3 regions of the Microbispora cellulosiformans genome follow, and region 3 is predicted to be linked to each of the others. Evidence: predicted binding sites of a transcription regulator. Region 3 holds the regulator's gene; each other region holds the start of a gene.
What was found. Region 3 encodes LexA, which represses DNA repair genes until DNA is damaged. Its sites were predicted from a motif close to TCGAACANNTGTTCGA; they were not measured.
Positions count from the first base shown of each region.

Region 1: the regulator LexA is predicted to act here: its motif matches at 4,020-4,035, upstream of recA (recombinase RecA).
Region 2: the regulator LexA is predicted to act here: its motif matches at 3,380-3,395, upstream of ruvC (crossover junction endodeoxyribonuclease RuvC).

Region 1 covers NZ_VYTZ01000010.1:133,019-142,757, reverse strand. The annotation lists gene rny (ribonuclease Y) at 1-1,489, opposite strand, end outside; gene recX (recombination regulator RecX) at 1,779-2,714, opposite strand; gene recA (recombinase RecA) at 2,723-3,853, opposite strand; gene F5972_RS26425 (hypothetical protein) at 4,183-4,458, shown strand; gene F5972_RS26420 (ABC transporter permease) at 4,527-5,612, opposite strand; gene F5972_RS26415 (ABC transporter ATP-binding protein) at 5,609-6,487, opposite strand; gene F5972_RS26410 (winged helix-turn-helix domain-containing protein) at 6,480-6,788, opposite strand; gene F5972_RS26405 (hypothetical protein) at 6,785-7,246, opposite strand; gene F5972_RS26400 (DUF3046 domain-containing protein) at 7,436-7,630, opposite strand; gene F5972_RS26395 (VOC family protein) at 7,702-8,190, opposite strand; gene F5972_RS26390 (Lhr family helicase) at 8,326-9,739, shown strand, end outside.
Region 2 covers NZ_VYTZ01000015.1:135,719-145,457, reverse strand. The annotation lists gene secD (protein translocase subunit SecD) at 1-91, opposite strand, end outside; gene yajC (preprotein translocase subunit YajC) at 190-546, opposite strand; gene ruvB (Holliday junction branch migration DNA helicase RuvB) at 840-1,886, opposite strand; gene ruvA (Holliday junction branch migration protein RuvA) at 2,092-2,709, opposite strand; gene ruvC (crossover junction endodeoxyribonuclease RuvC) at 2,798-3,340, opposite strand; gene F5972_RS30890 (GNAT family N-acetyltransferase) at 3,443-4,663, opposite strand; gene F5972_RS30885 (YebC/PmpR family DNA-binding transcriptional regulator) at 4,765-5,517, opposite strand; gene pdxT (pyridoxal 5'-phosphate synthase glutaminase subunit PdxT) at 5,521-6,111, opposite strand; gene F5972_RS30875 (MarR family winged helix-turn-helix transcriptional regulator) at 6,334-6,759, opposite strand; gene F5972_RS30870 (alkaline phosphatase D family protein) at 6,901-8,595, opposite strand; gene pdxS (pyridoxal 5'-phosphate synthase lyase subunit PdxS) at 8,899-9,739, opposite strand, start outside.
Region 3 covers NZ_VYTZ01000002.1:801,304-811,042, forward strand. The annotation lists gene F5972_RS07610 (glycoside hydrolase family 30 protein) at 1-49, opposite strand, end outside; gene F5972_RS07615 (vitamin B12-dependent ribonucleotide reductase) at 522-3,386, opposite strand; gene nrdR (transcriptional regulator NrdR) at 3,496-3,954, opposite strand; gene lexA (transcriptional repressor LexA) at 4,385-5,098, shown strand; gene F5972_RS07630 (MalY/PatB family protein) at 5,180-6,277, shown strand; gene F5972_RS07635 (cellulase family glycosylhydrolase) at 6,287-7,945, opposite strand; gene leuS (leucine--tRNA ligase) at 8,126-9,739, opposite strand, start outside.

The DNA.
Region 1 (9,739 bases), on a different contig from region 3:
GCCGGACCATGACGCGGATCTCCCGGCCCGCCTGCATGGCGAACACCTTGTCCACCCCGTCGTACGACTGGGCGATCTCCTCCAGGCGCTCCAGCCGCTTCACGTACGCCTCCAGGGACTCGCGCCGGGCACCCGGGCGGCTGCCGCTGATCGCGTCGGCGGCCTGGGTGAGGACGGCCTCGACGGTCCTGACCTCCACCTCGTTGTGGTGCGCCTCGATGGCGTGGACGACGTCCTCGTGCTCGCCGTACCGGCGGGCGATCTCCGCGCCGATCATCGCGTGGCTGCCCTCGACCTCGTGCGTGAGCGCCTTGCCGATGTCGTGCAGGAGAGCGCACCGCTTGACGAGGTCACGGTCGAGCCGGAGCTCGGCGGCCATGATCCCGGCGATGTGGGCCGACTCGATCAGGTGCTTGAGCACGTTCTGGCCGTAGGAGGTGCGGTAGCGCAGCTGCCCGAGCAGGGTGACCAGCTCGGGGTGCATCTCCGTGATGCCCAGCTCGACCAGCGCGTCCTCCCCCGCGCGTACGCACAGGTCCAGCACCTCGGCCTTGCTGCGCTCGTGGGCCTCCTCGATGCGCTGGGGGTGGATGCGCCCGTCGAGCACGAGCTTCTCCAACGTCAGCCTGGCCGTCTCCCGGCGAACCGGGTCGAAGCACGACAGAAGCACCGCCTCGGGTGTGTCGTCGATGATCAGGTTGACGCCGGTGGTGGACTCGAAGGCCCGGATGTTGCGGCCCTCGCGGCCGATGATCCGGCCCTTCATCTCGTCGCCGGGGAGGTGGAGGACGCTCACGACCGACTCGGCCGTCTGCTCGGTGGCGACCCGCTGCACGGCGAGGGTCACGATCTTGCAGGCGCGCTTCTCGCCCTCCTTGCGGGCCTCGCTCTCGATCTCCCGGACGATCAGGGCCGCCTCGCGCTTGGCCTGGTTCTCGATCTCCTTGACCAGCTCGGCCCTGGCCTGGTCGGCCGTCAGGCCCGCGACCCGCTCCAGGATCTCCTTGCGCCGTTCGGCCACCCGCTCCAGGTCCTCGCGGCGGTCGGCCAGCTCCGTCTCGGTCTCGGCCAGCTTGCGGGCCCGCTCGGCCTGCCTGCGCGCCTCCTCGTCGAGCCGCTGCTCGCGCTCGGCCAGCCGGTTCTCGCGCCGCTCCAGGTCGGAGCGCAGCTCCTTGAGCTCGTTCTTGAGGAGGCGCGCCTCCTCCTCGACCTCCTTGCGCGTGAGCGCCGCGCTCTCGGCGAGCGACTCGGACTTCTGGAGGATCTCCCCCGCGTCCCGCTCCGCCTTCGTACGGATCTCCTCGGCCTCCTGCCGGGCCCGTTCGAGCTCCTCGTTGACCTCGGCCTTGACCTCGGCGAGCTGCTCGGGCGAGGGACCGGACGGCACGGCGACTCCGCCGGTGCGGCGTACGACTATGACAAGGGCGGCGATCATCACGAGAGCCAGCAGCACCACCGCAACCGCAAGAACGATCACGATCGTGTCCATGCGCGCTCACCCCTATCGCCTCACGACAACCTCATGGCAGGGGTCACACGCGCGCAGCACGGCAGAGCCCGGTGGCTTCACCAGGACAAATATCGTCACATCGCCCGGACACCCCGAAGGGTGACCGATCTGGCCCGAAGGCCGGCCAAAGTCCTCGTCCGTCGTGGTTCACCGTTATGGCAATCCGCGCTGCGCGGAGTAACTCCTCACTGCGGTCGAGATTAAGCGTCAGAGAGGTAACGAGCAAGCAAAGATGGCCTGTCAAGCGACTTTTGCATGGTGCTATAGCTCACTCGAAGCTGTCGGGAAGCCCATCGGAGGGTAAGCCTTCGGCCTCGATCGCCTCCCGGACGATGCGGAACGCCAGGCCGGGTGAGTAGCCCTTGCGGGCCAGCATCCCGACCAGCCGGCGCATGCGCGCCTGCGGCTCCACCCCGCGCGTGCCGGCCAGCTTGCGCTCCACCAGCCTGCGCGCGGTCTCGGTCTCCTCGTCGGGATCGAGCCGCTCCAGGGCGTCCTCAACCGTCTCCTCGGCGACGCCACGCCGCCGCAGCTCCTGCGCCAGCGCGCGGCGGGCCAGGCCTCGCCCGGCGTGCCGGGAGGTCACCCACGCGGCGGCGAACGCCTCGTCGTCGATGAGCCCGACCTCGGAGAACCGCTCCAGCACGGCGGTCGCCGCCTCCTCGGGCACGTCCCGCTTGCTCAGGGCGTCCGCGAGCTGGGCCCGCGTCTTCGGCGCCATCGTCAGTAGCCGCAGGCAGATGGCCCTGGCCACCGCCTCGGGGTCGGCCGGCGGCCCCTCGCTCGCCGCGCTGCCCTCCTGCGGCCCATCGGGCACCCGCCCCCCGGACCGCTCCCGCCGCTTCCTGCCGCGCCCCTGACGCCGGCGCCCGGACCCGGCGGCGGCCGGGCCCGTGTCGTCGCGGTCGGTGTCGTCCCGGCCCCAGAGGTCGAACCCACCAGGGCCGGCGGAGCCGGCAACGGCGCCGGGACTGTCAGCGCCGCCAGAGCTGCCGGGGTCGCCGGAGCTGCCGGGATCGCCGAAGCCGCTGGCTCCGTCCGGGGCTCGCCGTTCACGCCTGCGGATCTGCGCCCGCAGAGCGGCGATCGTCGCGGACGCGTCATCGGCCGAGCCGGCCGGTTCCTCGACCGGCCCCCAGGGGCCCGAGTTCCAGTCTCCCGGCCCGGACTCGCCGTCCGGGCCGGAGGGCTCGTCGCGCCTCATGCCTGCGCTCAGACGTCACCCGGCTTGGGCGCGGCGGCCGCCTTGCTGCCCCGGCCCGACGCGGACGCGGACGCGGTCGCTCGGCCCGACGTGGGCGCGGGCGCGGCGGCCGGAGCGGCGGGAGTCTCGGTCGGCGTGTCGAGCCGGGGCCCGACCCCCAGCTTCTCCTTGATCTTCTTCTCGATCTCGTTGGCGATGTCGGGGTTGTTCTTCAGGAAGTTGCGGGCGTTCTCCTTGCCCTGCCCGAGCTGGTCGCCCTCGTACGTGTACCAGGCGCCCGCCTTCCGCACGAATCCGTGCTCGACACCCATGTCGATCAGGCCACCCTCGCGGGAGATGCCCATGCCGTAGAGGATGTCGAAGTCGGCCTGGCGGAACGGCGGGGCCATCTTGTTCTTGACGACCTTCACCCGGGTCCGGTTGCCGACCGGCTCGGTGCCGTCCTTGAGCGTCTCGATCCGGCGCACGTCCAGCCGCACCGACGCGTAGAACTTGAGCGCCTTGCCACCCGTGGTGGTCTCGGGACTCCCGAACATGACGCCGATCTTCTCGCGGAGCTGGTTGATGAAGATCGCGGTGGTCCGGGTCTGGTTCAGGGCGCCGGCGATCTTGCGCAGCGCCTGCGACATGAGGCGGGCCTGGAGGCCGACGTGGCTGTCGCCCATCTCGCCCTCGATCTCCGCCTTCGGCACGAGGGCCGCCACGGAGTCGATCACGATGATGTCGACGGCGCCGGAGCGGATCAGCATGTCGGCGATCTCGAGGGCCTGCTCACCGGTGTCCGGCTGGGAGACGAGCAGCGCGTCGACGTCGACGCCCAGCTTCTTCGCGTACTCGGGGTCGAGGGCGTGCTCGGCGTCGATGAAGGCGGCGATGCCGCCGCCCCGCTGGGCGTTGGCCACGGCGTGCAGGGCCACCGTCGTCTTACCGGAGGACTCCGGGCCGTACACCTCCACGATCCGGCCCCGGGGGAAGCCGCCGATGCCGAGGGCCACGTCGAGAGCGATGGCGCCGGTGGGGATGACCTCGATCGGGGCACGCGCGTCGTCTCCGAGACGCATGACGCTGCCCTTGCCGAACTGCCGCTCGATTTGCGCGAGGGCGGTCTCAAGGGCCTTCTCGCGGTCGTTGATTGCCATTGGATGCCCCCTGGAGGGTGGTCGTCTGCTCGGTCACCGAAAAGCTACGGGGTGCGACCGACATTTTCTGAGCTTCCCGCACACCGCCCGGAAGGCGGGTGCGGCGGTCCGCCGCGTCCGGGCGCCGCGCGCGGCGCGCACCCCAGGGGCGACCAGACCAATATAGCCGAACGACTGTTCGATCACATGAGGAACCGCCGCCGACATCGGGAAACCGGCCGGAGTTCCCGCCGCCGTTACATTCCCGGGCGTTACCCGTTCATGGTTGTCGTCCCGTTGACCTGCGACGATCCTTGTAACAAAGCTGGATCTCCCGCGAAGGGGGCCTTGTGACGGGCACCGGCGACTACGGCAGGCAGCGCCTGGCCTACCTGGAGGCACTCGCCGCCCGGCTCCCCGGCCACGGCCTCGGCGCCCGGCTGATCGGCGGGGACACCCCCGTCCTCTCCGTCTGGCACCCGGAGACCGGCAGGCAGACGATCGTCTTCGCGATCCCCGCCGGGGAGGGCTGGATGTTCCTGTGGGCCCCGGGCGGACAGGAGAGCGCCGACGATCCCGGCCGCGCGGCCGAGATGATCACTACGACGCTCACCCGGCCGCTCTGACCCTCCAGGACCTCCCCGGAACCCACCGAGGCCCGGCGGGAACCCGCCGAGCCCGGTTCCGTACAGGATCAGCGCAGGACCTCGCCCAGCCTGACCCGGGCGCCCGTACGGAGAACCGCGCGCTGGTACACCCGGGCGGCGAACAGCAGCACGCCCACGACCGCCACGATCATGAGCGCCACGGCGACGAGGATCTCTCCCAGCGGCACGCCGGTGGCGGCCGTGCGCACGGGCATGACCATGGAGGAGAACGGCGGCACGAGCGACAGGACGCGCGCGACCGTGCCGGTGGGCTGGACGGCGGCGAAGTAGGCCGTCACGTAGGTCAGCATCATGAGCGTGGTCATCGGCGTCAGCACCGTGTTCAGCTCCTCCTGCCGCGACACCAGCGAGCCGAAGGTGGCGGCGAGCACGGCGAAGAACGCGTAGCCCAGCACGAACCAGACGAGCGCGCTGACGACGATCCCGCCCATTCCCGGTGGGAGGTCGGCCGCGAAACCGGTCGCGACCGACGCGGCCAGACCGGCGGCGACGACCACGGCGAGGTTGACCAGCCCCAGGACGCCCAGCCCGACGATCTTGCCGCCCAGCAGCTGCCACGGGCGCACCGAGGTCAGCAGGATCTCCACGATCCGGCTGCCCTTCTCCTCCACCACGCCCATCGCGACGTACATGGAGGAGTAGATGAACAGGAAGAACAGCACCATCACCAGCAGGGTGGCGATGCCGGTGCGCACCCCCTGGTACCGCGCGTCGGCGCCGACCGACTCCACCCGCAGCGGCGTGACCGTGACCCCGGCCGCCTTGATCTGCTCGTCCCGGTGGACGCTTTCGAGGATCAGCCCCAGCCGCTGGTCGAGCTCGCCGTTCGCGACGACCCTGTCCCCGCCGATCAGGGCCGCGTCGACGTCTCCGGCGATCACCGCCTTCCGCGCGGCCGCCTCGTCCGGATAGCGCGAGTAGGAGAGCTGGGTGACGGGCGCGGGGGCGGCGCCCACCACGCCGACGTCGAAGGTGCCGTCACCGCCGAGCGCCTTGGGCAGGAACGCCAGCGCGGCCACCAGGATCGCGCTGATCGCCAGGCTGATCAGGAAGGACTTCGTCCGGATCCGCGTGCGGACCTCCCGCTGGGCCACCAGCATCAGGCCGTTCATGCCACCGCCTCCCTGAAGATCTCGGTGAGGGTCGGCTGCCGCCGCCCGAAGTGCTCGACCGTCCCCGCGCTCATCGCCGTGCGGAGGACGGCCTGGTCGTCGCCCTCCTCGCAGAGCAGGACGTCGCGGTCGCCCTCGCGGACGACCGTGCCGGGAAGACCGTCGGCCCAGCCGGGCGCGGCGTCCCGGACCACGACGCGCAGCACCCCGCGACCCTCCCGCTCCCGCAGTTCGGCGACCGGGCCGTACGCGACCATCCGGCCTGCGGAGATGATGCCGACCGAGTCGCAGAGCCGTTCGACCAGATCCAGCTGGTGGCTGGAGAAGATGACCGGCACGCCCTCGGCGGCGCGGTCCTTGAGCACCTCCGCCAGCGCGTCGACCGCCAGCGGGTCGAGGCCGGAGAACGGCTCGTCGAGGATCAGCACCGTCGGCTCGTGGACGAGCGCGACCGCGAGCTGCACGCGCTGCTGGTTGCCGAGCGACAGCGCCTCGACCGCGTCGTCGCGCCGCCCGACCAGGCCGAGCCGTTCGAGCAGGGCGTCCGTGGCCGTGCGGGCGGCGGCCGGGGCGAGCCCGTGGAGCCGGCCGAAGTACTCGATCTGCTCGGCGACCTTCATCTTCTGGTAGAGGCCGCGCTCCTCCGGCATGTAGCCGAACGCGCGGCGATCGTCGAATCCCAGCGGGCGCCCGTCGAGCCGCACCTCTCCGGAGTCGGCGCCGAGCACGCCCATCACGATGCGCATCGTCGTCGTCTTGCCCGCGCCGTTGGCGCCGACGAAGCCGAACATCTCACCGGGTCGTACGGTGAAGCCCACCCCGTCGAGGGCGGTCTTGTCTCCGTAGCGTTTGCGCAGTCCGTCGATCTCAAGCACGGGGGGTCGCCTCCATGATTCGCCGCAGCACGTCCATGTAGTTCTCGAAAGCCGCCCGCCCTCGCTCGGTCAGCGAGAGCCAGGTGCGCCCCCGCTTGCCGACGAAGGCCTTCTCCACCCGGACGTAGCCGGCCTCTTCGAGCGTGAGGACGTGCTTGCTGAGCAGTGAGTCGCTGACCTCGATCGTGTCGCGGAGGAACCGGAAGTCGGCCTTATCGGCCGCGGCCAGCGCCGCCACGATCGACAGCCGCACCGGGGCGTGGATGATCTCGTCGAGCTCGTGACGCGGGTGCGCGGTCATCGGTCCCTCGTCAGCGGGGCCTCCGCGGGCGAGTCCCTTATCAGGAGGGACGCGCCGTACACCAGGGGCAGTCCGGCGAGCACCGACAGCGCGAGCAGCGCCACGGTCGATCCCGCCGTGGGCCTGGGCGGCATCAGCCAGACGTCGTAGACGAACGGCAGTGCCATCGTCACCACGTACGCCGCCTCGACGGGCTTCCTGACCCGCTGCAGCAGCCGGTCGTGGACCCGCAGCCTGGCCCAGTACACGCAGAGTGTGATCGTCAGGACGACCCACCCGAGCCCGCCGATCAGCGGCCACACGCCGCCGCCGAGGAGCATCACCGGCCAGTAGACCATCGTGGCCAGCCCCACGAGCAGATACGCCCGGCCGGGGCCGCGAGTGGACCTCCTGACCTGCCGGTCCATCCGTCCGATCTCCCGGAGAGCCTCGTCGGGAGTGAAGTGATCTCCGCTCATGCTCTTCCTCCCCGTTCATCCTGTCAACAAGGTAGCAAGTGCTCAACCGGCGTTCAAGTGCTTGCCGTAGACGACGGAGGAAAGCGCACAGGGACTGCAGGAAGAGCGGGCGTGGCCGCGAGGAGGAGGCCGGACGATGGTGCGAGGGCGCGGCCCGTCAGCGGTGCTCCGGCACCACGCGGCGGTGCGTCAGCGCAGTCTGGAGTCGACGTCGACCGCCTGGCAGACGGCCTGCCAGACCTGCTTCGCCGCCACGCCTTCGGCGAGGGCCTGCTCGACGGTGCGCCCGCCGAGACCGGCGAGGACGTAGTCCTTGGCCCACGACTCCGCGTACGCCTCGCCGAAGTGGCGGCGCATCCTGTTCCAGAAGTCCGTGAGGCGCATGCGTTCAGTATGGCCCCCCGTACGGAATGGCCTTACCGCCCTCGGCGGCCGTGGCGCCGCGCCTCGTCCCGTCACATCACACGGGCGCCGTACATCTCACCGAGAGGGTCCGCGAGGAGCTCCAGGCGCGCGCCGTCCGGGTCGCGGAAGTAGACCGAACTGCCGCTCTCCTCCTGGTACGGCACGCCGGCCGCGTCGAGTTTGCCGCGCAGGCGCTCCCACGTCGCCCGATCCACGGAGATCGCGATGTGGTGGAGCCCGCCGAGCACCTCCTTGTACGGCTCCAGGTCGAGACCGGGGAGGTCGAAGAAGGCCAGCAGGTTCCCGTTGCCGATGTCGAAGAAGAAGTGGTTCGACCCCCGGTAGTCGCGGTTCTCGAAGATCTCGGTCAGCGGGAACTCGAGAAGCTCGTGGTAGAAGCGGATGGTGCGCTCGACGTCGGACGAGATCAACGCGAAGTGGTGCAGGCCACGCGCGCTGCTTGCGGCACGGCGCTCACCGAGGTAGCGCTCCCGGATGCGGGCGCGCGCCGCCTCGACGGCCGCGTAGTCGATTTCCATACTCAAGAAGATTGTCCTGTTCGGCGCTCGTCATGCCCCCGGTCGCCCGGCGATCCGGGCGCTTCCCGCTCCACCCGTGCCGCGGGCGGGCCGCCCCCGTGGCCAGGCGGCGTGGCGTTTTCTGTCGGTGGGGCGATGCATGATGGGCGGGTGGGTGCGCTCGACGGCTTCAGCCCGGTGACCAGGGAGTGGTTCACCGGGGCGTTCGCGACGCCGACCTCGGCGCAGGAGGGCGCGTGGTCGTCGATCGCGCGTGGCGAGAACACCCTCGTGGTCGCCCCCACGGGGTCGGGCAAGACGCTCGCGGCCTTCCTGTGGGCGATCGACCGCCTGGCCGTCGAGCACGCGACCGGGCAGGGTGACGCGGCGGGCCCGCGGGACCGGCGCGGCGGGTCGCCCGGGCGGCGGTCCGAGGGCGCGGGCGGCCGCGCGAAAAGTGGGGAGCCGGCGCGTCCCTGCCGTGTCGTGTACGTCTCGCCGCTGAAGGCCCTGGCGGTCGACGTGGAGCGGAACCTGCGCGCCCCGCTCACCGGAATCCGGCAGACGGCGCTGCGGATGGGGCTGCCGGCCCCCGACATATCGGTGGCGATCCGCTCCGGGGACACCGCGGCGGAGGAGCGGCGCCGTTTCGCGAACCGGCCGTCGGACATCCTGATCACGACGCCCGAGTCGCTGTTCCTGCTCCTCACCTCCCAGGCGCGCGAGGCGCTGCGCGGTGTCCAGACCGTGATCGTGGACGAGGTCCACGCCGTCGCGTCGACCAAGCGCGGGGCCCACCTCGCGCTCACGCTGGAGCGGCTCGACGCCCTGCTGCCCGCCCCGGCCCAGCGCATCGGCCTGTCGGCGACCGTGCGCCCGGTCGGTGAGGTGGCGGCCTTCCTCGGCGGGACGCGCCCGGCCACCGTCGTGCAGCCGCCCGCCGAGAAGGTCATCGAGGTCGACGTCGTGGTGCCGGTCGAGGACATGACGGAGCTCGCGCCGCCTCCTCCCGGCGCCGAGGGCGAGCCGGCGGAGCACCGGCGGAGCATCTGGCCGCACGTGGAGGAGCACCTGCTCGATCTGATCCAGGCCCACCGGTCCACGATCGTCTTCGCCAACTCACGGCGGTTGTCGGAGCGGCTGTGCACCCGGCTCAACGAGCTCGCCTGGGAGCGGCAGGCCCTCTCCGCCATCGCGGGAGGCACAGGCGAGGGCGCAGGCGGGGAGGATCCGGCGCACTGGTCGGAGGCCTTCGAGCGATTGCACGCGCAGTGGTCCGGCCACCGGGACGGATCAGATCCCGGGCAGGCGGCCCCCTCAGCCGAGCGATCCGGACCCGCGGAACCCGGACCCGCGGAACCCGGACCCGCGGAACCCGGACCCGCGGAACCCGGACCCGCGGAACCCGGACCCGCGGAACCCGGAGCCGCGGAACCCGGAGCCGCGGGACCTGGGCGCGCGGGACCGGGCCTGCCGGGACCTGCGGGGCATGGGCTCACAAAACCGGGCCTGGCGGGACCTGGACTGGCGGGACCTGGACTGCCGGGACCTGGACTGCCGGGACCGGGCT
Region 2 (9,739 bases), on a different contig from region 3:
TCACCGTGGTGCCGCCCGCGAGGTCGAGGCCGAACTTGGGGACGAACGCCTTCTGAAGGGCGACCGTCGCGCCCATGACAATGATGAGCACGAGGAGCAGCAGGAGTGTGCGTCCCGGCTTGCTCTGGCTACTGGTCGGTGGGGCCACTGGAGGTCAGTTCTTTCGTCGAAAGGTTGCGATCAGCCTACTCAGGACTGCTTGGTGCTCGTATCGTCGCCGTTCCCCGTGTCGGGACCACCGGTCACGGTCTCCTCGGTCTCCACGCCGGTCACGTCGTCCACGGGAGTGAGCACGCGGCCGATCGCGCCCTTGACCCAGCGGGTCTCGACGCCGGGCGCGAGTTCGAGCACGACGTCGTCGTCCTCCAGGGCGACGACCGTCGCGAACAGGCCTGTCGTGGTCATGACCCGGACGCCCGGGGTGAGGGAGTTCTGCATCTGGACCTGCTCCTGCTGCCGCTTGCGCTGCGGGCGGATCAACAGGAAGTAGAAAACCACTACCAGCAAGATCAGTGGCAGGAACGTCCCAAGCGGGTTGTTACCCACGGGGGCCACCCTTCCGTAACGTGATGAACCGGCCTGACGCCGGAGGTCTGGTGCGCTGCGACACGCGGGCCACCGCGACGCTGCTCGCGCCGGCGTGAGCGGCCAGTCAAGCCACGCAGTGTATGCGAGCCCGCCGAAGCCCGGCAACGAACCCACGGCTCGGCGAGCAGGAAAGTTCCCGTTTCATGGGCTTCGCAATCGGTCTGTTACCTCTTTGCCCCGGTTTCCGCTTCAGGAGAGCGCCCGGGGAGTGCCCGGGGAACGCCCGGAGGGCGCTTCCCGGTGACGCGCGGTCAGCCCTCGAAGAGCGTGGGGGCGACGGGCGAGCCGAAGCTGTCAGGAGGCGGAGTCAGACCGAGGTGCGCCCAGGCGGAGGCGGTGGCGACCCGGCCGCGCGGCGTGCGGGCCAGCAGGCCCTGCCGCACCAGGAAGGGCTCGGCCACGACCTCGACGGTCTCCGGCTCCTCCCCCACCGCGACCGCGAGCGTCGACAGGCCCACCGGCCCGCCGCCGAACTTGCGCAGCAGCGCGTCGAGCACCGCCCGGTCGAGCCGGTCGAGGCCCTGCGCGTCCACCTCGTACAGGTTGAGCGCCGCCGCCGCGATCTCCCTGGTGACCACGCCCTCCGCGCGGACCTCGGCGAAGTCGCGCACGCGCCTGAGCAGGCGGTTGGCGATGCGGGGCGTGCCGCGCGAGCGGCGGGCGATCTCCAGGGCGCTGTCGTCGGGCAGCTCCACCGACAGCAGGCGGGCCGAGCGCCGCAGCACCAGCTCCAGCTCCGCCACCTCGTAGAAGTCCATGTGGGCGGTGAAGCCGAACCTGTCGCGCAGCGGCGCGGGCAGCAGGCCCGCCCGGGTGGTGGCCCCGACCAGCGTGAACGGGGCGATGTCGAGGGGGATCGAGGTGGCTCCGGGGCCCTTGCCGACGACGATGTCGACCCGGAAGTCCTCCATCGCGAGGTAGAGCATCTCCTCGGCGGGCCGGGACATCCGGTGGATCTCGTCGATGAACAGGACCTCGCCCTCCGTCAGCGTGGACAGGATCGCGGCGAGGTCGCCCGCGCGCTCCAGCGCGGGGCCCGAGGTCATCCGCAGCGGCGCGCCCAGCTCCGCCGCGATGATCATGGCGAGTGTGGTCTTGCCCAGGCCGGGGCCGCCGCTCATCAGGACGTGGTCGGGCGGCCGGTTGCGGCGCAGCGCGCTCTCCAGGACCAGCGAGAGCTGCTCGCGTACGCGGCCCTGCCCGATGAACTCGTCGAGCCGCCTCGGACGCAGCGCGGCCTCGATCGCCTGCTCGTCGCCCTCGGGCTCGGGCGACACGAGATCCCGCTCCACACTCACTCGGCACCATCCGCTCGGCCTGCCGGGAACCATCCGCTTCCCGGTGAATCTTTCATCGAACCGCCCGGCCCTCGCGCATCCCCCGGCCCGCCTCGCGCCTCCCTAGCCCGCCTCCCGAGTCCGGCCGCCGGACCCGATGCCGGGCCGGTCGCCGCGTCGGGCCCGCCTCTTCCGTGACCGCCGATGCTCACCGGACGCCCGATGCTCACCGGACGCTCAGGGCGCGCAGGGCCGACTTCAGCAACGCGGCCACCTGCGGGGCGCGACCGGCCGCGACCTCCGCGTCGGCCTCCGGGGCCACCGCCGCGACCGCCTCGTCGGCGTCCCTGGCCGAGTAGCCGAGGCCGACCAGGCCGGAATGCACCTGGTCGCGCCAGGCGGGACGGGCGCCGCCGTTCAGCGCCGCGTCGACGGCCTGCGCGGGCGCGCCGAGCTTGTCCTTCAGTTCCAGCACGATGCGCTGGGCGCCCTTCTGCCCGATACCGGGCACCATCGTCAGGGCCTTGAGATCGGCGCTCGCCACCGCCATCCGCAGCGCGTTGGGCGCGTGCACGGCGAGCATGGCGAGGGCGAGGCGCGGCCCGACCCCGCTGGCCGTCTGCAGCAGTTCGAAGACGGCGCGCTCGTCGTCGGAGGCGAAGCCGTACAGCGTCAGCGAGTCCTCGCGCACCACGAGCGAGGTGGACAGCCGGGCGGGCTCGCCGGCGCGCAGCCCGGCCAGGGTCCCCGGGGCACAGTGGACGAGCACTCCGACCCCGCCGACCTCGACCACGGCGCTGTCGGCGCCGACCGCCGTCACCTGCCCCGCAACGGATGCGATCACCGCGTGCTCCCTCCCCGGCCCTGCCACCCGGCCGCGACCGCGCCGGGCCTCCCAGTCCTACCAGAGCCTCGGCGGCCTGCGTACGGGGTCACGCGTCCTCCCGGCGTGCGGGGGCCGGTCGCGGGGCGGAGCGGGCGCGGGCCAGGGCGTCGGCCAGGCGGTGCTGTACGCCGCCGCGCCAGACGTGGCAGATGGCCAGGGCGAGCGCGTCGGCCGCGTCCGCGGGCTTCGGCATGGCGTCGAGCCGCAGCAGCCGGGTGACCATGGTGCCCACCTGCTTCTTGTCGGCGTTGCCGTGGCCAGTGATGGCGGCCTTGACCTCGCTCGGCGTGTGCAGGGCGACCGGCAGCCCGCGCCGGGCCGCGCAGACGATCGCGACGGCCGACGCCTGCGCCGTCCCCATGACCGTGCGCACGTTGTGCTGGGCGAACACCCGCTCGACGGCGACCGCGTCCGGTTTCAGCTCGTCGAGCCATCGCTCGATCTCGGCCTCGATGACGACCAGCCGGGCGCCGATGTCGTCGTCGGCAGGAGTCCGCACGACCCCGACCGACACCAGGCTCAGCGGCGCGCCGGGCCTGCCCTCCACGGCGCCGAGGCCGCACCGCGTCAGCCCCGGGTCCACCCCCATCACCCGTACGTGGGGCAATCGCACCGGCTCGCCTCTCCGCCGAACATCAGTTCGGTCGGTCACTCTACCGCGATCACCGGCGGTGCGGGGCGCGACGCGGCGTCAGAACGCGTCGATCATGTAGGCGGCGCAGGCGAAGGCGGCGTCCAGCGCGTCGTCGGTCTCGGGGGAACCACCCGTCAGCCTGCCCGAGCGCCGCAGCGTGGCCGTGGGCACCCCGGCGAAGAGCGCGGACGCGCCGCCGATCGTCAGCCGCGTCACCTCCCCCGGGCCGGAGCCCGGCCCGGTGCCCGGCTCGGTGCCCGGCGCCGTACGTGACGCCGGGTCCGACCGCGTCACGGAGCCGGAGCCGCCCGCCACGCGGAGCGTCCACGATCCCGTGTTGCCGGGGCGCAGCCGGTCGGTCACCTCGACAACGGTCTCCAGCGCGACCCCGGCGGGGAAGCCGCGTCCCGCGACCGCGGCGGGCAGGTCGATCACCCGGAGCATCCACCGGCGCACCGTGACGTCGTCGTCCGACCGCTCGCGCAGCAGCCAGAGCACGGGGTCGGCAGGGTCGACGCAGGCGTGCACCGACTTCGCGACGGAGGAGGCGCTGCCGACCAGCGACCACAGCGCCCTGGCCGTCGCCTCCGAGCCCGCCACCAGGTTGTCGACCTCGATGTCGCCGTCGCTCCAGCGGTAGAGGACGAACCCGTCGCCTGCGAGGTAGCAGTAGTCGTCCTCGTCGGCGAGCCACAGCCGCCAGGTGCGCTCGTCGTAGGACATCGGGCCGCTCGCGCGGGTGGCGGCGTAGAGCCTGCCGATCAGGGCCACCAGTTCGGCCGCGTCTCCGGGGCCGGCCCGGCGCAGCTCCCCCGCGCCACCGTGACCACCGGTGCTGCCGAGGGTGCGCAGCGCTTCGGCGGGCAGCGTGATCCTCGTCATGCCGCCGGCGTGCTCGTAGCCCACGCTCCGGTAGAGCGGGGTGGTCGCCGGATAGAGCGCCGACACCACGTGGCCGAGCGCGGCACAGCGCTCGACGGCCGCCTCCATGAGCGCGCGGCCCACTCCCCTGCCGCGGTCCTCGGGTGCGACGGTCACGCTGGCCACGCCGCCCATCGACAGCGGCCGGCCGTGCCACCACTGGACGTACGGGTTGATCCTGGCCGCGCCGGCGAGCCTGGACCCGTCGAAGGCGCCCAGGTAACGCCCCTCCGGCAGCATCGGGGAGACCAGCTCGCGCCAGGTCCGCGCGCCTTCGGCGGACAGCGGGCCGAAGGCGCGTCTCCGGATGTCGAGCGCGGCGTCGAGGTCGCCGGCGGTGAGGTCGCGGATGTCCACGACGCGTCAACCTATGCCGATCGCGGTACGGCGGGCCAGCGGTTTTCCGTCAAGCCCGATCAGCCGGCCCCGATCGGGCGATCCCGATCGGGCGGGCCGGGTCAGACGTCCAGCTTCTCCATGACGTCGTCGCTGACGTCGAAGTTCGCCCAGACGTTCTGCACGTCGTCGCTGTCCTCCAGCGCGTCGATGAGCTTGAAGACCTTGCGGGCGCCGTCCTCGTCCAGCGGGACGTTGAGGGTCGGCATGAAGCTCATCTCGGCCGACTCGTAGTCGATGCCGGCGTCCTGCAGCGCCTTGCGCACGGGGATCAGGTCGGAGGCCTCGGAGACCACCTCGAAGTTGTCACCGAGGTCGTTGACCTCCTCGGCACCCGCGTCGAGGACGGCCATGAGAACGTCGTCCTCGCTCAGCGATCCCTTGGGGACGAGCACGACGCCCTTGCGGTTGAACATGTACGATACCGAGCCGGGGTCGGCGAGCGAGCCGCCGTTGCGGGTCAGCGCCACGCGCACCTCGGACGCCGCGCGGTTGCGGTTGTCGGTGAGGCACTCGATGAGAACCGCGACACCGCCCGGGGCGTAGCCCTCGTACATGATGGTCTGCCAGTCGGCGCCGCCGGCCTCAAGGCCGCCGCCGCGCTTGCGGGCCCGCTCGATGTTGTCGATCGGGACCGAGTTCTTCCTGGCCTTGGTGATGGCGTCGTACAGCGTCGGGTTGCCGTCCGGATCGGGCCCGCCGGTCCTGGCCGCGACCTCGACGTTCTTGATGAGCTTGGCGAACAGCTTGCCGCGCTTGGAGTCCAGCGCCGCCTTCTTGTGCTTCGTCGTCGCCCATTTGGAGTGGCCGGACATCGCCTAGAACTCCCTCACCATTTCGACAAAATACGAGTGCACGCGCGCGTCGCCGGTCAGCTCCGGATGGAAGGACGTCGCGAGCAGCGGTCCCTGTCGGACCGCGACGATCCTACTCCCAGCTTCGGTCCGGCCCAGCACCTCGACGTCCGGCCCCACCGACTCGACCCAGGGCGCGCGGATGAACACGGCCCTGATCTCCCCGCGCCCGGCGAAGTCGAGATCGGCCTCGAAGGAGTCGACCTGGCGGCCGAAGGCGTTGCGGCGGACCACCATGTCGATGCCGCCGAGGGTCTCCTGGCCCTCTACGCCGCCCTCGATCCGGTCGGCCAGCATGATCATCCCGGCGCAGGAGCCGTAGGCGGGCATGCCCTCCTTGATCCGCAGCCGGATCGGTTCGAGCATCTCGAAGGTGACGGCGAGCTTCCACATCGTGGTCGACTCTCCGCCCGGGACGACCAGCGCGTCCACCGCGGCGAGCTCCCCCGGGCGGCGCACCGGGACGGCGGTCACCCCCGACTCCTCCAGCGCGCGGACGTGCTCGCGCACGTCGCCCTGCAGGGCGAGCACGCCGATCTTGGGTGCGGACGTCACGGTTTCCCCTTCTGTGGTGACCAGTTCAGGGTATGGCCACGGCCTCCCCCGCCCAAAACGCGGTCATGTCCGTCCCAGGGAGTGCCTGACAAATGCTGCCCGTCGCGAGCGTGGATCCAGGTGGATGCATCGCAAGGCGGAGGAGGCCATAGCGGAGCTATGGGCGACGACGACAACGCAACGAGGCGCCGCCTGGGCCACGCGCAGCAGGGCCATGATTTGTCAGACACGACCCAGCTTGGCCAGGGCGGGCAGGGCGCTCTCGATCGCTGAGCGCTCCTCGGGGGTCAGCGCGCCGAGCCTGCCGGAGAGATAGGCGATGCGCGCCCGCCGTACGGCACGCAGGCGGTCGCGGCCCTCGTCGGTGAGCTCGACGGTGCGCACCCGGGCGTCGGAGGCGTCGGTGCCCCGCGCCACCAGGCCCGCCTCCTCCAAGCGGTTGACCTGCACGCTCATCGTGGGGAGCTGCACTCCGTGCTCCTCGGCGAGCTCGGTCATCCGGCGGGGCGCCTCCTCCAGCGAGCCGAGCACGGAGTACTGCTGGGCGGTGACCGGCTGTCCCGCCGTCGTACGGCGCAGCAGCATCACGAGGTGACGCAGCTCACGCGACAGGTGCTCGGCGAGCCGCCCGGTGTCGTCGGTCGTCATAGCGGGTCACGATAACCGCCGCCGGGGACGACGCGCGCGGCGTCTCCGGGAGGACGACTCCCGGGAGACCTTCCTGCGACGGCTCCTGCCGGAGGAGCCCGGAGCCACCCGGGGACGACGCCGCCGTACGGCCGCGCCGGGTCAGGGGCGCTCGGTCTCCTGCCGGATCGTGTCCTCGGCGGTGACGCCCGCCGTCCGGGCCGCGCTCGGCGGGGAGAACGGGCGCAGGTAGGTCTGCTGGACGCCGGGCACCCGGTCCTCGACGACGAAGGTGGCCCTGGTGCAGGCCTCGGCGCCCGGGACGCTGACCCGGGGCACCACCCTGAAGTCGGCGGTCATCGCCTCCCGCTCGACGCGGGTCAGGACGTAGCCGCGCTGGTCGTTGTAGAACCTCAGGTGCGGGTTGATCCGCAGGAAGGGGTGGTCGGCGGGGTCGGAGTCGGCTCCGTCGCCGGTGGTGCTGACGGAGGTCGTGACCAGCTCGGACCCGACGGTGGGCCCGGCCGGGTCGTCGTAGTCCAGCTTCAGGTCGCTCGCCCAGTGCGCGTGCACGTCGCCGGTGAGCACGACGGGGTTGCGCACGCCGGCGTCCACCCAGCCCTGGGTGATGCGCCTGCGGGAGGCGGCGTACCCGTCCCAGGCGTCCTGGCTGGTGCGCGTGCCCGGCCCGGCGTCGCTGTCGCGCCGGGCGAAGAACACCTGCTGGCCGATGACGTCCCACCGCGCCGCCGAGCGCCGGAAGCCGTCGAGCAGCCAGGCCTCCTGCTCGGCGCCGGTGATCGACCGCTCCGGGCCGGCCGACTCGGGGCAGTCCTTGTACCCGTCGCCGCAGGCCTGGTCGTCGCGGTACTGCCGGGTGTCGAGCAGGTGGAAGGTCGCCATCCTGCCCCATCCGACCCGCCGGTAGAGCCGCATTCCGGCGCCGCACGGGACGGAGGTGCGGCGCAGCGGCATGTTCTCGTAGTAGGCGCGGAACGCGGCCTCCCGGCGCTGCCCGAAGGCGGGCCGCTCCCCCGGATGCGCCGGCGTCTCGCCGGCCCAGTTGTTGTCCACCTCGTGGTCGTCGAAGACCACGAGCCACGGCGCGGCGGCGTGGGCCGCGCGCAGGTCGGGGTCGGTCTTGTACTGCGCGTGCCGCCTGCGGTAGTCCGCCAGGGTCACCGTCTCCGGCCCTTCGTGGTCGCGCACGTTGCCGGTGGGGGCGACGTAGGTGTCCCTCGCGTACTCGTACTGGTAGTCGCCCAGGTGGAGGACCAGGTCGGGGTGGTCCTCGGCGAGGCGGCGGTAGGCGGTGAAGTAGCCGTGCTCGTACTGGGCGCACGAGACGAACGCCATCGTCAGCGGGCCGCCGAACGACGCAGGGTCCGGGGCGGTCAGCGCCCGGCCGGTCGGCGAGAGGTGGGGCCCCACGCGGAAGCGGTACCAGTACTCCCGGCCGGGCCGCAGACGGTCCACCTCGACGTGGACGCTGTGCCCCCACTCGGGGCTCGCGTCCGCCACGCCCGCCCGTACGACCCGGCGGCAGTACTCGTCGTCGTAGACCTGCCACCGCACGGGGACGACGATCGGCGGCATGCCGCCCAGGCCGTCCTCGGCCAGCGGCCGCGGGGCGAGGCGGGTCCAGATCACGAAACCCGCGGGGTCGGGGTCGCCCGAGGCCACCCCGAGTGTGAAGGGGTCGGAGCACAGGCCGCGTGCGGCCGCCCCGGCCTCCGCGCCGGGCGTGGAGGACGACGGCGTCGGGGGCGGGTCCGCCGAGGCGGGCGCGGGGATCGCGGCGGCGAGGCCCGTGACGAGGCCGGTCACGAGGAAGGTGCGGCGATCGAGGCCGGGCAACTGGGCTCCCTGGGACGATCAGCGGGTCGGACGCCCGCGGCCCGGCGATCGATCGGGTGGCACCGATCGGCGTGGCGGGCGACGGCCCGGCGACGTCAGCGCCCTGCCGCCCGCTGCCGGACACCGCCGCGCAGATCTCCGGCACACAGATCTACGGCCGCACAGATCTACGGCCGCACAGCAGAACGCTCGGCCGGGACGTCCCGACCGAGCGAATCGCCTTACCGCCGGTCACCCGCGGCCGACACGCCGCCGCCAGGAGCCTTTTTACTTTCCCGGGAACGCCGTGCGTTCCGGCCGTGCCTACCAGCCGCGCTCGGCGAGGCGGTGCGGCACCGGGATGTCGTCGACGTTGATGCCGACCATCGCCTCGCCGAGGCCCCGGGAGACCTTGGCGATCACGTCGGGGTCGTCGTAGAAGGTGGTGGCCTTGACGATGGCGGCGGCCCGCTTGGCGGGGTCGCCGGACTTGAAGATGCCCGAGCCGACGAACACGCCCTCGGCGCCGAGCTGCATCATCATCGCGGCGTCGGCGGGGGTGGCGATGCCGCCCGCGGTGAACAGCACCACCGGCAGCTTGCCGGTCTTCGCGACCTCGGCCACCAGCTCGTACGGCGCCTGCAGCTCCTTGGCCGCGACGAACAGCTCGTCTTCGGGCAGCGAGGTGAGGCGCTTGATCTCGCCCCGGATCTTGCGCATGTGGGTGGTGGCGTTGGACACGTCGCCGGTCCCGGCCTCGCCCTTGGAGCGGATCATGGCGGCGCCCTCGGTGATGCGGCGCAGCGCCTCGCCCAGGTTGGTGGCACCGCACACGAAGGGCACGGTGAACTGCCACTTGTCGATGTGGTTGGCGAAGTCCGCGGGGGTCAGCACCTCGGACTCGTCGACATAGTCGACGCCCAGCGCCTGGAGCACCTGGGCCTCGACGAAGTGGCCGATCCGGGCCTTGGCCATCACGGGGATGGACACGGCGCCGACGATGCCCTCGATCATGTCGGGGTCGCTCATCCTGGACACCCCGCCCTGGGCGCGGATGTCGGCGGGGACGCGCTCCAGCGCCATGACGGCGACGGCGCCGGCGTCCTCGGCGATCTTGGCCTGCTCGGGGGTGACGACGTCCATGATGACCCCGCCCTTGAGCATC
Region 3 (9,739 bases):
CGATCAGTGGAGCGACGAGCAGTGCGGCCGCGAGGGCGTGTTTACGCATGGCTACTCCGGTGTCGAGGGGTTTGTGCGCCCATGAAGGCACCTCGGGACAGGGCCGGCGTCGCGTGGCCGCGGCGCGGCGCTGAGCGGTCGGTGGGGGCTCATGCCGAGGGCGACACCGGATCGGAACACTCACAGAGATAACACGCCGAAAGATTTGACTCAATATATCAGGAACAATTCCGAAAATTTCGGTTCATCGTGCCAGGAGAGGAGCACCCGCGATTCGGGCCCGTCTCCCCTGTTCAACGCCTTGGTGGCGGGCCTGTGGAGGGCGCTCCTCCCGGCCGTGCGGTACTGAACGACGCACGCACGGCACTCGACGGGCACCGATGATCCGTTCACAGTTCGAAGCGGAAACTATCGCATCGTGATCGAAACTTTCGATGGCATCCGTCCCTGCGGTCATCTCACGCGAGGAAGGGGACCGGCGAGTCCGCCGGCCCCCTTCCCTCACGGGGTGTGACCCGAGGTCAGCTGCAGCCGCTGGTGCTGCCGCAGCCCTCGCAGACGTAGCAGCTTCCGGCCGGGCGCATCTTCGTGCCGCAGGTCAGGCACAGCGGCGCGTCCGCCGTACGGCCCTGGTGGCTCTCCAGGGAGGCCCCGGACCGGCGCGGCTCGGGCGCCGCCGCCGGCTGCGCCACCCCCTCGACCGGCGCGTCGGCACGCTTCTCGATGGGCGCCGACTGCGCCAGCGCGGCGGTGTCGACGTCCTGGATCGCGCCCGGGTCCTCGCCACGCTGCTGCGCGGCCCGCTCCGAGGCGGAGAAGATGCCGAGGGCCGCCCTGTCCTCGTACGGCAGGTAGTCGAGCGCGAGCCGCCGGAAGATGTAGTCCATCACGGACTGCGCCATCCGGACGTCCGGGTCGTCGGTCATCCCGGCGGGCTCGAACCGCATGTTGACGAACTTCTGCACATACGTGTCCAGCGGCACGCCGTACTGGAGGCCGATCGAGATCGCCACCGAGAAGGCGTCCATCACCCCCGCGAGCGTGCTGCCCTGCTTGGACATCTTGAGGAAGACCTCGCCCACGCCGTCGTCGGGGTAGGACGAGGCGGTCATGTAGCCCTTGGCCCCGCCCACCGTGAAGCGGGTGGTGGTGCTGGGCCGCTGGTTCGGCATCCGCCGCCGGGTCGGGCGCGCGACCTCCACGACCTGGACGACCGGCTCCTTCTCGGCGACCTCCGCGGCGGGCGCCTCCTCGGAGGTCTTCTTCGCGATCGACAGCGGCTGGCCGACCTTGCAGTTGTCGCGGTAGACGGCCAGCGCCTTGAGGCCGAGCCGCCAGCCCTCCAGGTAGACCTGCTCGATGTCGTCCACCGTGGCCGACTCGGGCAGGTTCACGGTCTTGGAGATCGCGCCGGACAGGAACGGCTGGACCGCCGCCATCATCCGGACGTGGCCCATCGGGGCGATGGCCCGCTCCCCCATCGCGCAGTCGAACACCTCGTAGTGCTCCTGCCGCAGGCCGGGAGCGTCCACGACGTGACCGTGCTCGGCGATGTACTCGACGATCGCCTCGACCTGCTCCTCCAGGTAGCCAAGCTGGCGCAGCGCCCGCGGGATCGTCTGGTTGACGATCTGCATCGAGCCGCCGCCGACGAGCTTCTTGAACTTCACCAGCGCCAGGTCGGGCTCGATGCCGGTGGTGTCGCAGTCCATCATCAGCCCGATGGTTCCCGTGGGCGCCAGCAGCGAGGCCTGCGCGTTCCGGTAGCCGTTCTTCTCCCCGGTGCGGAGGCACTCCTGCCACTGCCGGGTGGCCTCGGCGTGCAGGGCCTTGTCCATGTCGTCGAGCGTGCGCAGGTCGTCGTTGGCCGCGGCGTGCTTGCGCATGACCCGCTTGTGCGGCTCCGCGTTGCGCTGGTAGCCGTCGTACGGGCCGACGATCCCGGCGAGCTCGGCCGAGCGGCGGTAGGACACGGCGGTCATGAGCGAGGTGATGCCCGCGGCGATCGCCCGGCCGCCGTCGGAGTCGTACGCGTGGCCGGTCGCCATCAGCAGCGCGCCCAGGTTGGCGTAGCCGATGCCGAGCTGCCGGTACGCCCGGGTGGTCTCGGCGATCTTCTGCGTCGGGAAGTCGGCGAAGGTGATGGAGATGTCCATCGCCGTGATGATCAGCTCGGTGATCTTCACGAAGGTCGCGACGTCGAAGCTGTCGTCGTCGCGCAGGAACTTCAGCAGGTTGATCGAGGCGAGGTTGCAGGAGGAGTTGTCCAGGTGGACGTACTCCGAGCAGGGGTTGCTCGCCGTGATGCGCCCGGTCTCCGGGCAGGTGTGCCAGTCGTTGATCGTGTCGTCGTACTGCACGCCGGGGTCGGCGCACTCCCAGGCCGCCTGCGCCATCTTGCGGAACAGCGACCGGGACTCCACCTCCTCGATGACCTCGCCCGTCAGCCGGGCCCGCAGGCCGAAGTTCGATCCGGCCTCCACGGCGCGCATGAACTCGTCCGAGACGCGGACCGAGTTGTTGGCGTTCTGGTACTGGACGGACACGATGTCCTTGCCGCCGAGGTCCATGTCGAACCCGGCGTCGCGCAGCGCGCGGACCTTGTCCTCCTCGCGCGCCTTGGTCTCGATGAACTCCTCGATGTCGGGGTGGTCCACGTCGAGGACGACCATCTTCGCCGCCCTGCGGGTGGCGCCGCCCGACTTGATGGTCCCGGCGGAGGCGTCGGCGCCGCGCATGAACGAGACCGGGCCGCTCGCCGTGCCGCCGCTGGACAGCAGCTCCTTGGACGAGCGGATCCGGGAGAGGTTGACCCCCGAGCCCGAGCCGCCCTTGAAGATCACACCCTCTTCCTTGTACCAGTCGAGGATCGACTCCATCGTGTCGTCCACCGCGAGGATGAAACACGCGCTGACCTGCTGGGGGGAGCGGGTGCCGACGTTGAACCAGACCGGGGAGTTGAAGCTGAAGGTCTGGTGGATCAGCGCGTGCTTGAGCTCGTGGTCGAAGATCTCCGCGTCCTCCTCGGAGGCGAAGTAGCCGTTCTCGACGCCGGTCCGGGTGTAGACGCCCACCACCCGGTCGACGAGCTGCCGCAGGCTCGACTCGCGCTGCGGGGTGCCCACCGCACCCCGGAAGTACTTGGTGGTCACGATGTTGGCGGCGTTGACCGACCAGAAGGCCGGGAACTCCACGCCGTGCTGCTCGAAGTTGACCGAGCCGTCGCGCCAGTTGGTCATCACGACGTCGCGCCGCTCCCAGCGGACCTCGTCGTACGGGTGGACGCCCGGGGTGGTGAAGATGCGCTTCATCTTCAGGCCCTTGCGCGGACGCCTCGCTCCCCGGCCTCCCGCACCCGCCTCTGTGCCGCTCACGGTCTCCGTCATGACTTCCCCCTCCCGGGGCCCGATGGAGCCCCTCTTTCCGACCACGCTCGTTACACCCTCATCGTCGCGCCGCACGGCTCGCTCCTCGCCCCGCCCGCCGGCCCGGCGGCTACTCCCCGCCGCCGTGGGCCGCCCTGAGCCGCTCGATCTCGGCTTCGAAGTCCGCCAGCGTCTCGAAGCTCCGGTAGACCGACGCGAACCGCAGGTACGCCACCTCGTCCAGGTCGCGGAGCGGGCCCAGGATGGCCAGCCCCACTTCGTGCGAGGCGATCTCCGCGGCGCCGGTGGCCCGGATGGTCTCCTCCACGCGCTGCCCGAGCTGGGCGAGGGAGTCCTCGCCGACCGGGCGCCCCTGACAGGCCCGCCGTACGCCCGCGACGACCTTCTCCCGGGAGAACGGCTCGGTGACCCCGCTGCGTTTGCTCACCATGAGCAGCACGGTCTCCTGAGTGGTGAACCTGCGCCCGCATTCGGGGCAGGTGCGGCGGCGGCGGATGGCCGCCCCGTCTTCGGCTGCGCGGCTGTCCACGACCCGTGTGTCCGGGTGGCGACAGAACGGACAGTGCACTTCATCGCCTCCCTGAACGCACATCCCGAACACAAGGTGTAGTGAACTTACACCGCTGTGACTACTAGATGTTGGGGTCCAACGGTAGAAGTGCCCGTCCTTGAACGCAAGTCGAACCGGCCGTGGCGGGGGAAGTTCCTGTTCGCCGCGCGTGTCGCCCCACGCGCCCCAGGCGCATCCCCTGCCCCGGGCGCGGGGGAATAGGCCGTACGGCATTTTCGCGCCGGGATTTCTCCATTCCTTCTGAGCTGGGCGTACGACCGGCCAGGAAGATCGGGTAAATCGAACACGGGATCGATCGAACTCCCGTACGATGAGGAGAACGGCGAGATCGGCGATTTCGCTGGATATCGAACAATTGTTTGACGGTGATCTTGAATCGCGGTACGGTCGCTCTGTGCGACATGAGGAACACGGATTGAGAGGTGGCATCGTGAGTGACCGAAGTGAGCAGGCGAATGGCGTCGGCGACCTCGCGGTTCGTCGGCGCGACTCGCTTGGCCTCACCCCCAGGCAGCGGAAGATCCTCGAGGTGATCCGCGACTCGGTCCAGCAGCGCGGCTATCCGCCGTCCATGCGGGAGATCGGGGAGGCCGTCCAGCTGACCAGCACCTCCAGCGTGTCGCACCAGCTCACGGCGCTCCAGCGTAAGGGCTACCTCCGCCGGGACCCGCACCGCCCCCGGGCGCTGGAGGTCAGGCTCCCCGGCGAGCCGGTCCTGTGGGTCGACCCGGACGCCGCCGAGGAGGAGACCGGCTTCAACCGGCCCACCGCGGCGTACGTGCCGCTGGTCGGCCGCATCGCCGCCGGTGGCCCCATTCTCGCCGAGCAGAGCATCGAGGACGTGTTCGCGCTGCCCAAGCAGCTTGTCGGCGAGGGCACGCTGTTCCTGCTCCAGGTCTCCGGCGACTCGATGATCGAGGCCGCCATCGCCGACGGGGACTGGGTCGTGGTGCGGCAGCAGCCGGTCGCCGACAACGGCGACATCGTCGCGGCGATGATCGACGGCGAGGCCACCGTGAAGACGTTCAAGCGCAAGGACGGGCACGTGTGGCTGGTGCCGCACAACCCGAACTACGAGCCGATCCCCGGCGACGAGGCCACCGTGCTCGGCAAGGTCACGGCCGTCCTGCGCAAGCTGTAGATCCTGTGCCGGCGTCCCGCCGCGGGACGCCGGCATGATCACTCTCCGGATGACCGATATCTGGCGATTAGGGTGAGTCCCGTGAAACTCGACTCGCTCTCCCTGGAGGCCGCCCGCGCCCGTGACGGGATCAAGTGGGCCCTGGCCGCGCCCGGTGTCATCCCCGCCTGGGTCGCCGACATGGACTTTCCCGTGCCCGAGGCGGTCCGGGAGGCCGTCGCGCGCCGCGCGGCCACGGATCTCGGTTACCCCGCGTGGCTGGACCAGCCGACCGCCGGGCTGCTGGCGGAGGCCTTCGCCGAGCGGATGGAGGCGAGGTACGGCTGGCGGGCCGATCCCGCGCACGTGCGGTCCTACACCGACATCAACCAGGCTCTCCAGGTGCTGCTGCACCTCATGACCGAGCCCGGCGACGCCGTGGCGCTGCACGTCCCGGCCTACGACCCCTTCCTCGTCACCGTCACCGGGATGGGCCGCCGCCTGGTGCCGATGCCGCTGACGGCCGAGGGCCGGTTCGAGGTCCCCGCCGAGCCCGTACGCGTGCTCCTTCTGGTGAACCCGCAGAATCCGTCGGGCCGGTCGTTCACCCGGGAGGAGCTGGAGGGGCTCGCCGCGTACGCCGACCGGCACGGCACGCTGGTGATCGCGGACGAGATCCACGCCGACCTGACGTACGCCCCGGCCCGGCACATCCCGTTCGCCACGATCCTGCCCGAGCGGACGGTCACGCTGACCTCCGCCAGCAAGGCGTTCAACATGGGCGGGCTGCGCTGCTCGGTGGCCCATCTGGGCGCCAGGGACGTCAGGGACGCGCTCGGCCGTCAGCCCGCGCACCTCTACGGCGCGCCGAGCGTCCTCGGCGTGGAGGCCACGGTGGCCGCGTGGCGGCACGGCCACACGTGGCTGGAGGAGGTGCTGGCGATCCTGGACCGCAACCGCCGGCTCGTCGCCGAGCGGCTCCCGGCCGGGGTGGGGTACCGCCTGCCCGAGGCCACCTATCTCGCATGGCTCGACTTCGGCATCCCCGACGCCGCCTCCTTCGTCGAGCGGGAGGCCCGGGTCAGGCTCAACCCGGGCCCCAACTACGGAGGCGGCGACACGTTCGCCCGCCTCAACTTCGCGACGTCGGCGCCGATCCTGGAGGAGATCCTGGCCAGGATCGCCGCCGCGCTGAAGTGATCCGCTCGCTCAGCTCGCCGTGCAGGTGACCTGCGACGGCACGCCGTTGGTGCCGGACCAGCTCGCGTTGAACCCGAACGCCGTGGACGCCCCGGCGCCGAGCGCGCCGTTGTAGGACATGTTCGTCACCGTGACGTTGGATCCGCTCGCGCTGAGCGTGCCGTTCCAGAGCTGGCTGATGCTCTGCCCGTTCGGGAAGGCCCACTTCACGGTCCAGCCCGAGATGGCGGAGCCGCCCGCCTTCACCGTGACCTCACCCTGGAAGCCGCCGCTGTACTGGTTGACGACCTTGTAGGTGGCGGTGCAGGACTTGCCCCCGTTCCCGCTGGGGGACGCGGACGGTGACGCTGATGGGGACGCCGACGGGGACGCCGACGGAGAGGCCGAGGGGGACGCCGACGGGGACACCGACGGGGACACCGACGGAGAGGCCGAGGGCGACTGCGGATTGCCGCCCACCGGCGGGATCAGGTACGGCGAGATGATGCTCTGCTTGGCCTGGTCGACGGTGGCCCAGTCGTCCTTCAGAATGCCGCCCGTGTCACCCGAGTTGGGGTTCCACGACCAGTAGGTGAAGGACATGCCGTTCACGCCGGTGCCCAGGTACTTCATGAGCTCCTGGAGCCAGATCTTGTCGGTGTTGCTGGCCAGCGTGGTGCCGAACTCGCCCACCATGATCGGCGCGATGTTCTGCTTGTAGATGTAGCCGAAGTACTTGTCCCAGATGGCCGGCATGTTCGCCGGGTACGTCGGGTCGTCGAACCACGGCTGGTGGTAGACCGACGTGGCGTACTCGTGCGGCGAGTAGACGAGCCGGTTGGCGACGTTCAGCCGGACGGGGAACTGCCCGGCCTTGGTGAGGTTGCCGCCCCACCAGCCGCAGTCCTCGTCGTTGCTGGTGTCGTTGTCCCAGACGTTGGACAGGCCGCCGCTCGGGCAGCTCACGCCCTCCACGAAGATCAGCCAGTTGGGCTGGACGGAGAGGATCGCGTTGCCCGCCCGCTCGGCCGCGAGCCGCCAGTCGCGCGCCTGGTCGCCGCAGCCCCAGCAGGAGCCGGTAGCGTTCGGGTTGGTGCCGTCGGCGTGCGGCTCGTTGTGCAGGTCGGCCCCGATGACCGTGGTGTTGCCGGCGTAGTGCTGGGCCAGCGACTTCCAGTCGGCGAGCCAGGTCGACTCCGGCACGGTCGAGGTGTACCACAGCGCCGTCTGACCCGCGCTGGTCGGCCGGTGCCGGTCGAGGATGATCCGCATGCCCTTCTGGCCCGCGTAGTCCACGACCTTGTCGAGGATCTGCAGCGGGGACAGGCCGATGAGATCGGGGTTGGATGCGGTGTTGACGCTCGTCGCCTGCGCGCCCGGCTTCAGCGCGTCGTCGGAGAACGGCACCCGGATCGTGTTGTAGCCCAGGTTCGCCATGAGGTCGAGCTGGCTCCTCCACGGGTTGCTGGCCCACAGCCCGTGGAAGGTCTTGTTGTCGGTCTCCATGCCGAACCAGTTGATGCCGGTCAGCCGGACGGTGGCGCCGGTGCTGTCGACGATCTTGTTCCCGCTGGTGTGCAGGTAGCCGGTGCCCGTGCCGGCCGCGTTCGCCGGTGAACCGGTGGCGACGAGCACGGTCGCCGCCATCGCGACGGCGGTCGCCAGCCCGCCGAGAATGCGTCTGTACAAGACGTGCCTCCCACGCGGGGCGCACGCCACCGGTGAGCCGTACGGTCAGGCGCGCACCCCAGACCACCGCCGGAGCGGTGGTGGTCGCGGCATGCCCTGACCGCACGCCTCATCTGTATGAGTGGTTTTGTGGCTCGGGCGTAATTTTGTCCGGACAGCTGCCCGATCGTCAACGTCCGCTCACGGGACGATGTTGACGAGCTTCGGCGCCCGCACGATGACCTTGCGCGGCGCGCCGTCCAGGTACGCCCTGACCTTCTCCGACTCCAGGGCCAGCGCCTCCAGGTCGGCCTCGGAGATGTCCGGGGACACCTCCAGCCGGTCGCGGACCTTGCCCGCCACCTGGACCACGGCCGTGACCGACTCCTGCACCAGCAGCGCCGGGTCGGCCTGCGGCCAGCCCGCCTTCGCGACCGACGGCGCGTGGCCGAGCCGCTCCCAGCCCTCCTCCGCGACGTACGGCGCGACCAGCGACAGCATGACCGCCAGGGTCTCGGCGGCCTCGCGGACGGCGGGGTCGGCGGCGCCGGGGCCGGCGTCGATCGCCTTGCGGGCGGCCGAGGTCAGCTCCATCATGCGGGCCACCGCGACGTTGAAGCGGTGGCCGTCGACGAGCCGGGTGACCTCGTCGATGGTCCGGTGGGTGACCTTGCGCAGTTCGACGTCGCCGCCGGAGAAGCCCGTCCCGGGGGCGGACGCCGCTCCGGCCTCCGTCATCACGCGGAACGCGCGGGCCAGGAACTTCTGCGACGCGGCCGGCGAGACGTCGGCCCAGTCGATGTCGTCCTCCGGCGGCCCGGCGAAGATCATCGTCAGCCGGACGGCGTCCACGCCGTAGTTGTCGATCTGCTCGCCCAGGTCCACGCCGTTGCCCAGCGACTTCGACATCGCCTTGCCCCGGTTGATCACTTGGCCCTGGTTGAGCAGGCGCTCGAAGGGCTCGACGAAGTCCACCATGCCCATGTCGTGCAGGACCTTGGTGAAGAACCGCGCGTACAGCAGGTGGAGCACGGCGTGCTCGACGCCGCCGACGTACTGGTCGATCGGGCCCCACTTGCCGACCTTCTCCACGTCGAAGGGGCCGTCGGTGTAGCCCGGGTCGCAGTAGCGCAGGAAGTACCACGACGAGTCGACGAAGGTGTCCATCGTGTCGGTGTCCCGCTGGGCGGAGCCGCCGCACTTGGGGCAGGAGACGTTGACCCAGTCCGTGGCGGCGGCCAGCGGCGAGACGCCCTTCGGCTTGAGGTCCGCGCCGCGCAGGTCGGGCAGCGTGACCGGCAGCTGGTCGTCCGGCACCGGGACCTCGCCGCAGTCCAGGCAGTGGATGATCGGAATCGGCGTGCCCCAGAACCGCTGCCGCGACAGCAGCCAGTCGCGCAGGCGGTAGTTGACCGCGGCCCTGCCGGTGCCGCGCTCCTCCAGGACCTCGATGATCTTCTGGATCGCCTCGGCCTTCGTCAGCCCGTCGAGGGGGCCGGAGTTGACCAGCGTGCCCTCGCCGGGGGTGGCGACACCGGTCTCGCCCGGGTCGGCCAGGCCGGTGTGCACGACGACCTTCACCGGCAGGCCGAATTTCCGCGCGAAGTCGAGGTCGCGCTGGTCGTGGGCGGGCACCGCCATGATCGCGCCATGGCCGTAGTCGGACAGCACGTAGTCGGCGGCCCAGACGGGGATGCGCTCCCCGCTGACCGGGTTGACCGCGTAGACGCCCAGGAAGACGCCGGTCTTCTCCTTCTCGGTGGACAGCCGCTCGATGTCGGAGAGCTTGGCGACCTCGGCGCGGTAGGCGGCCAG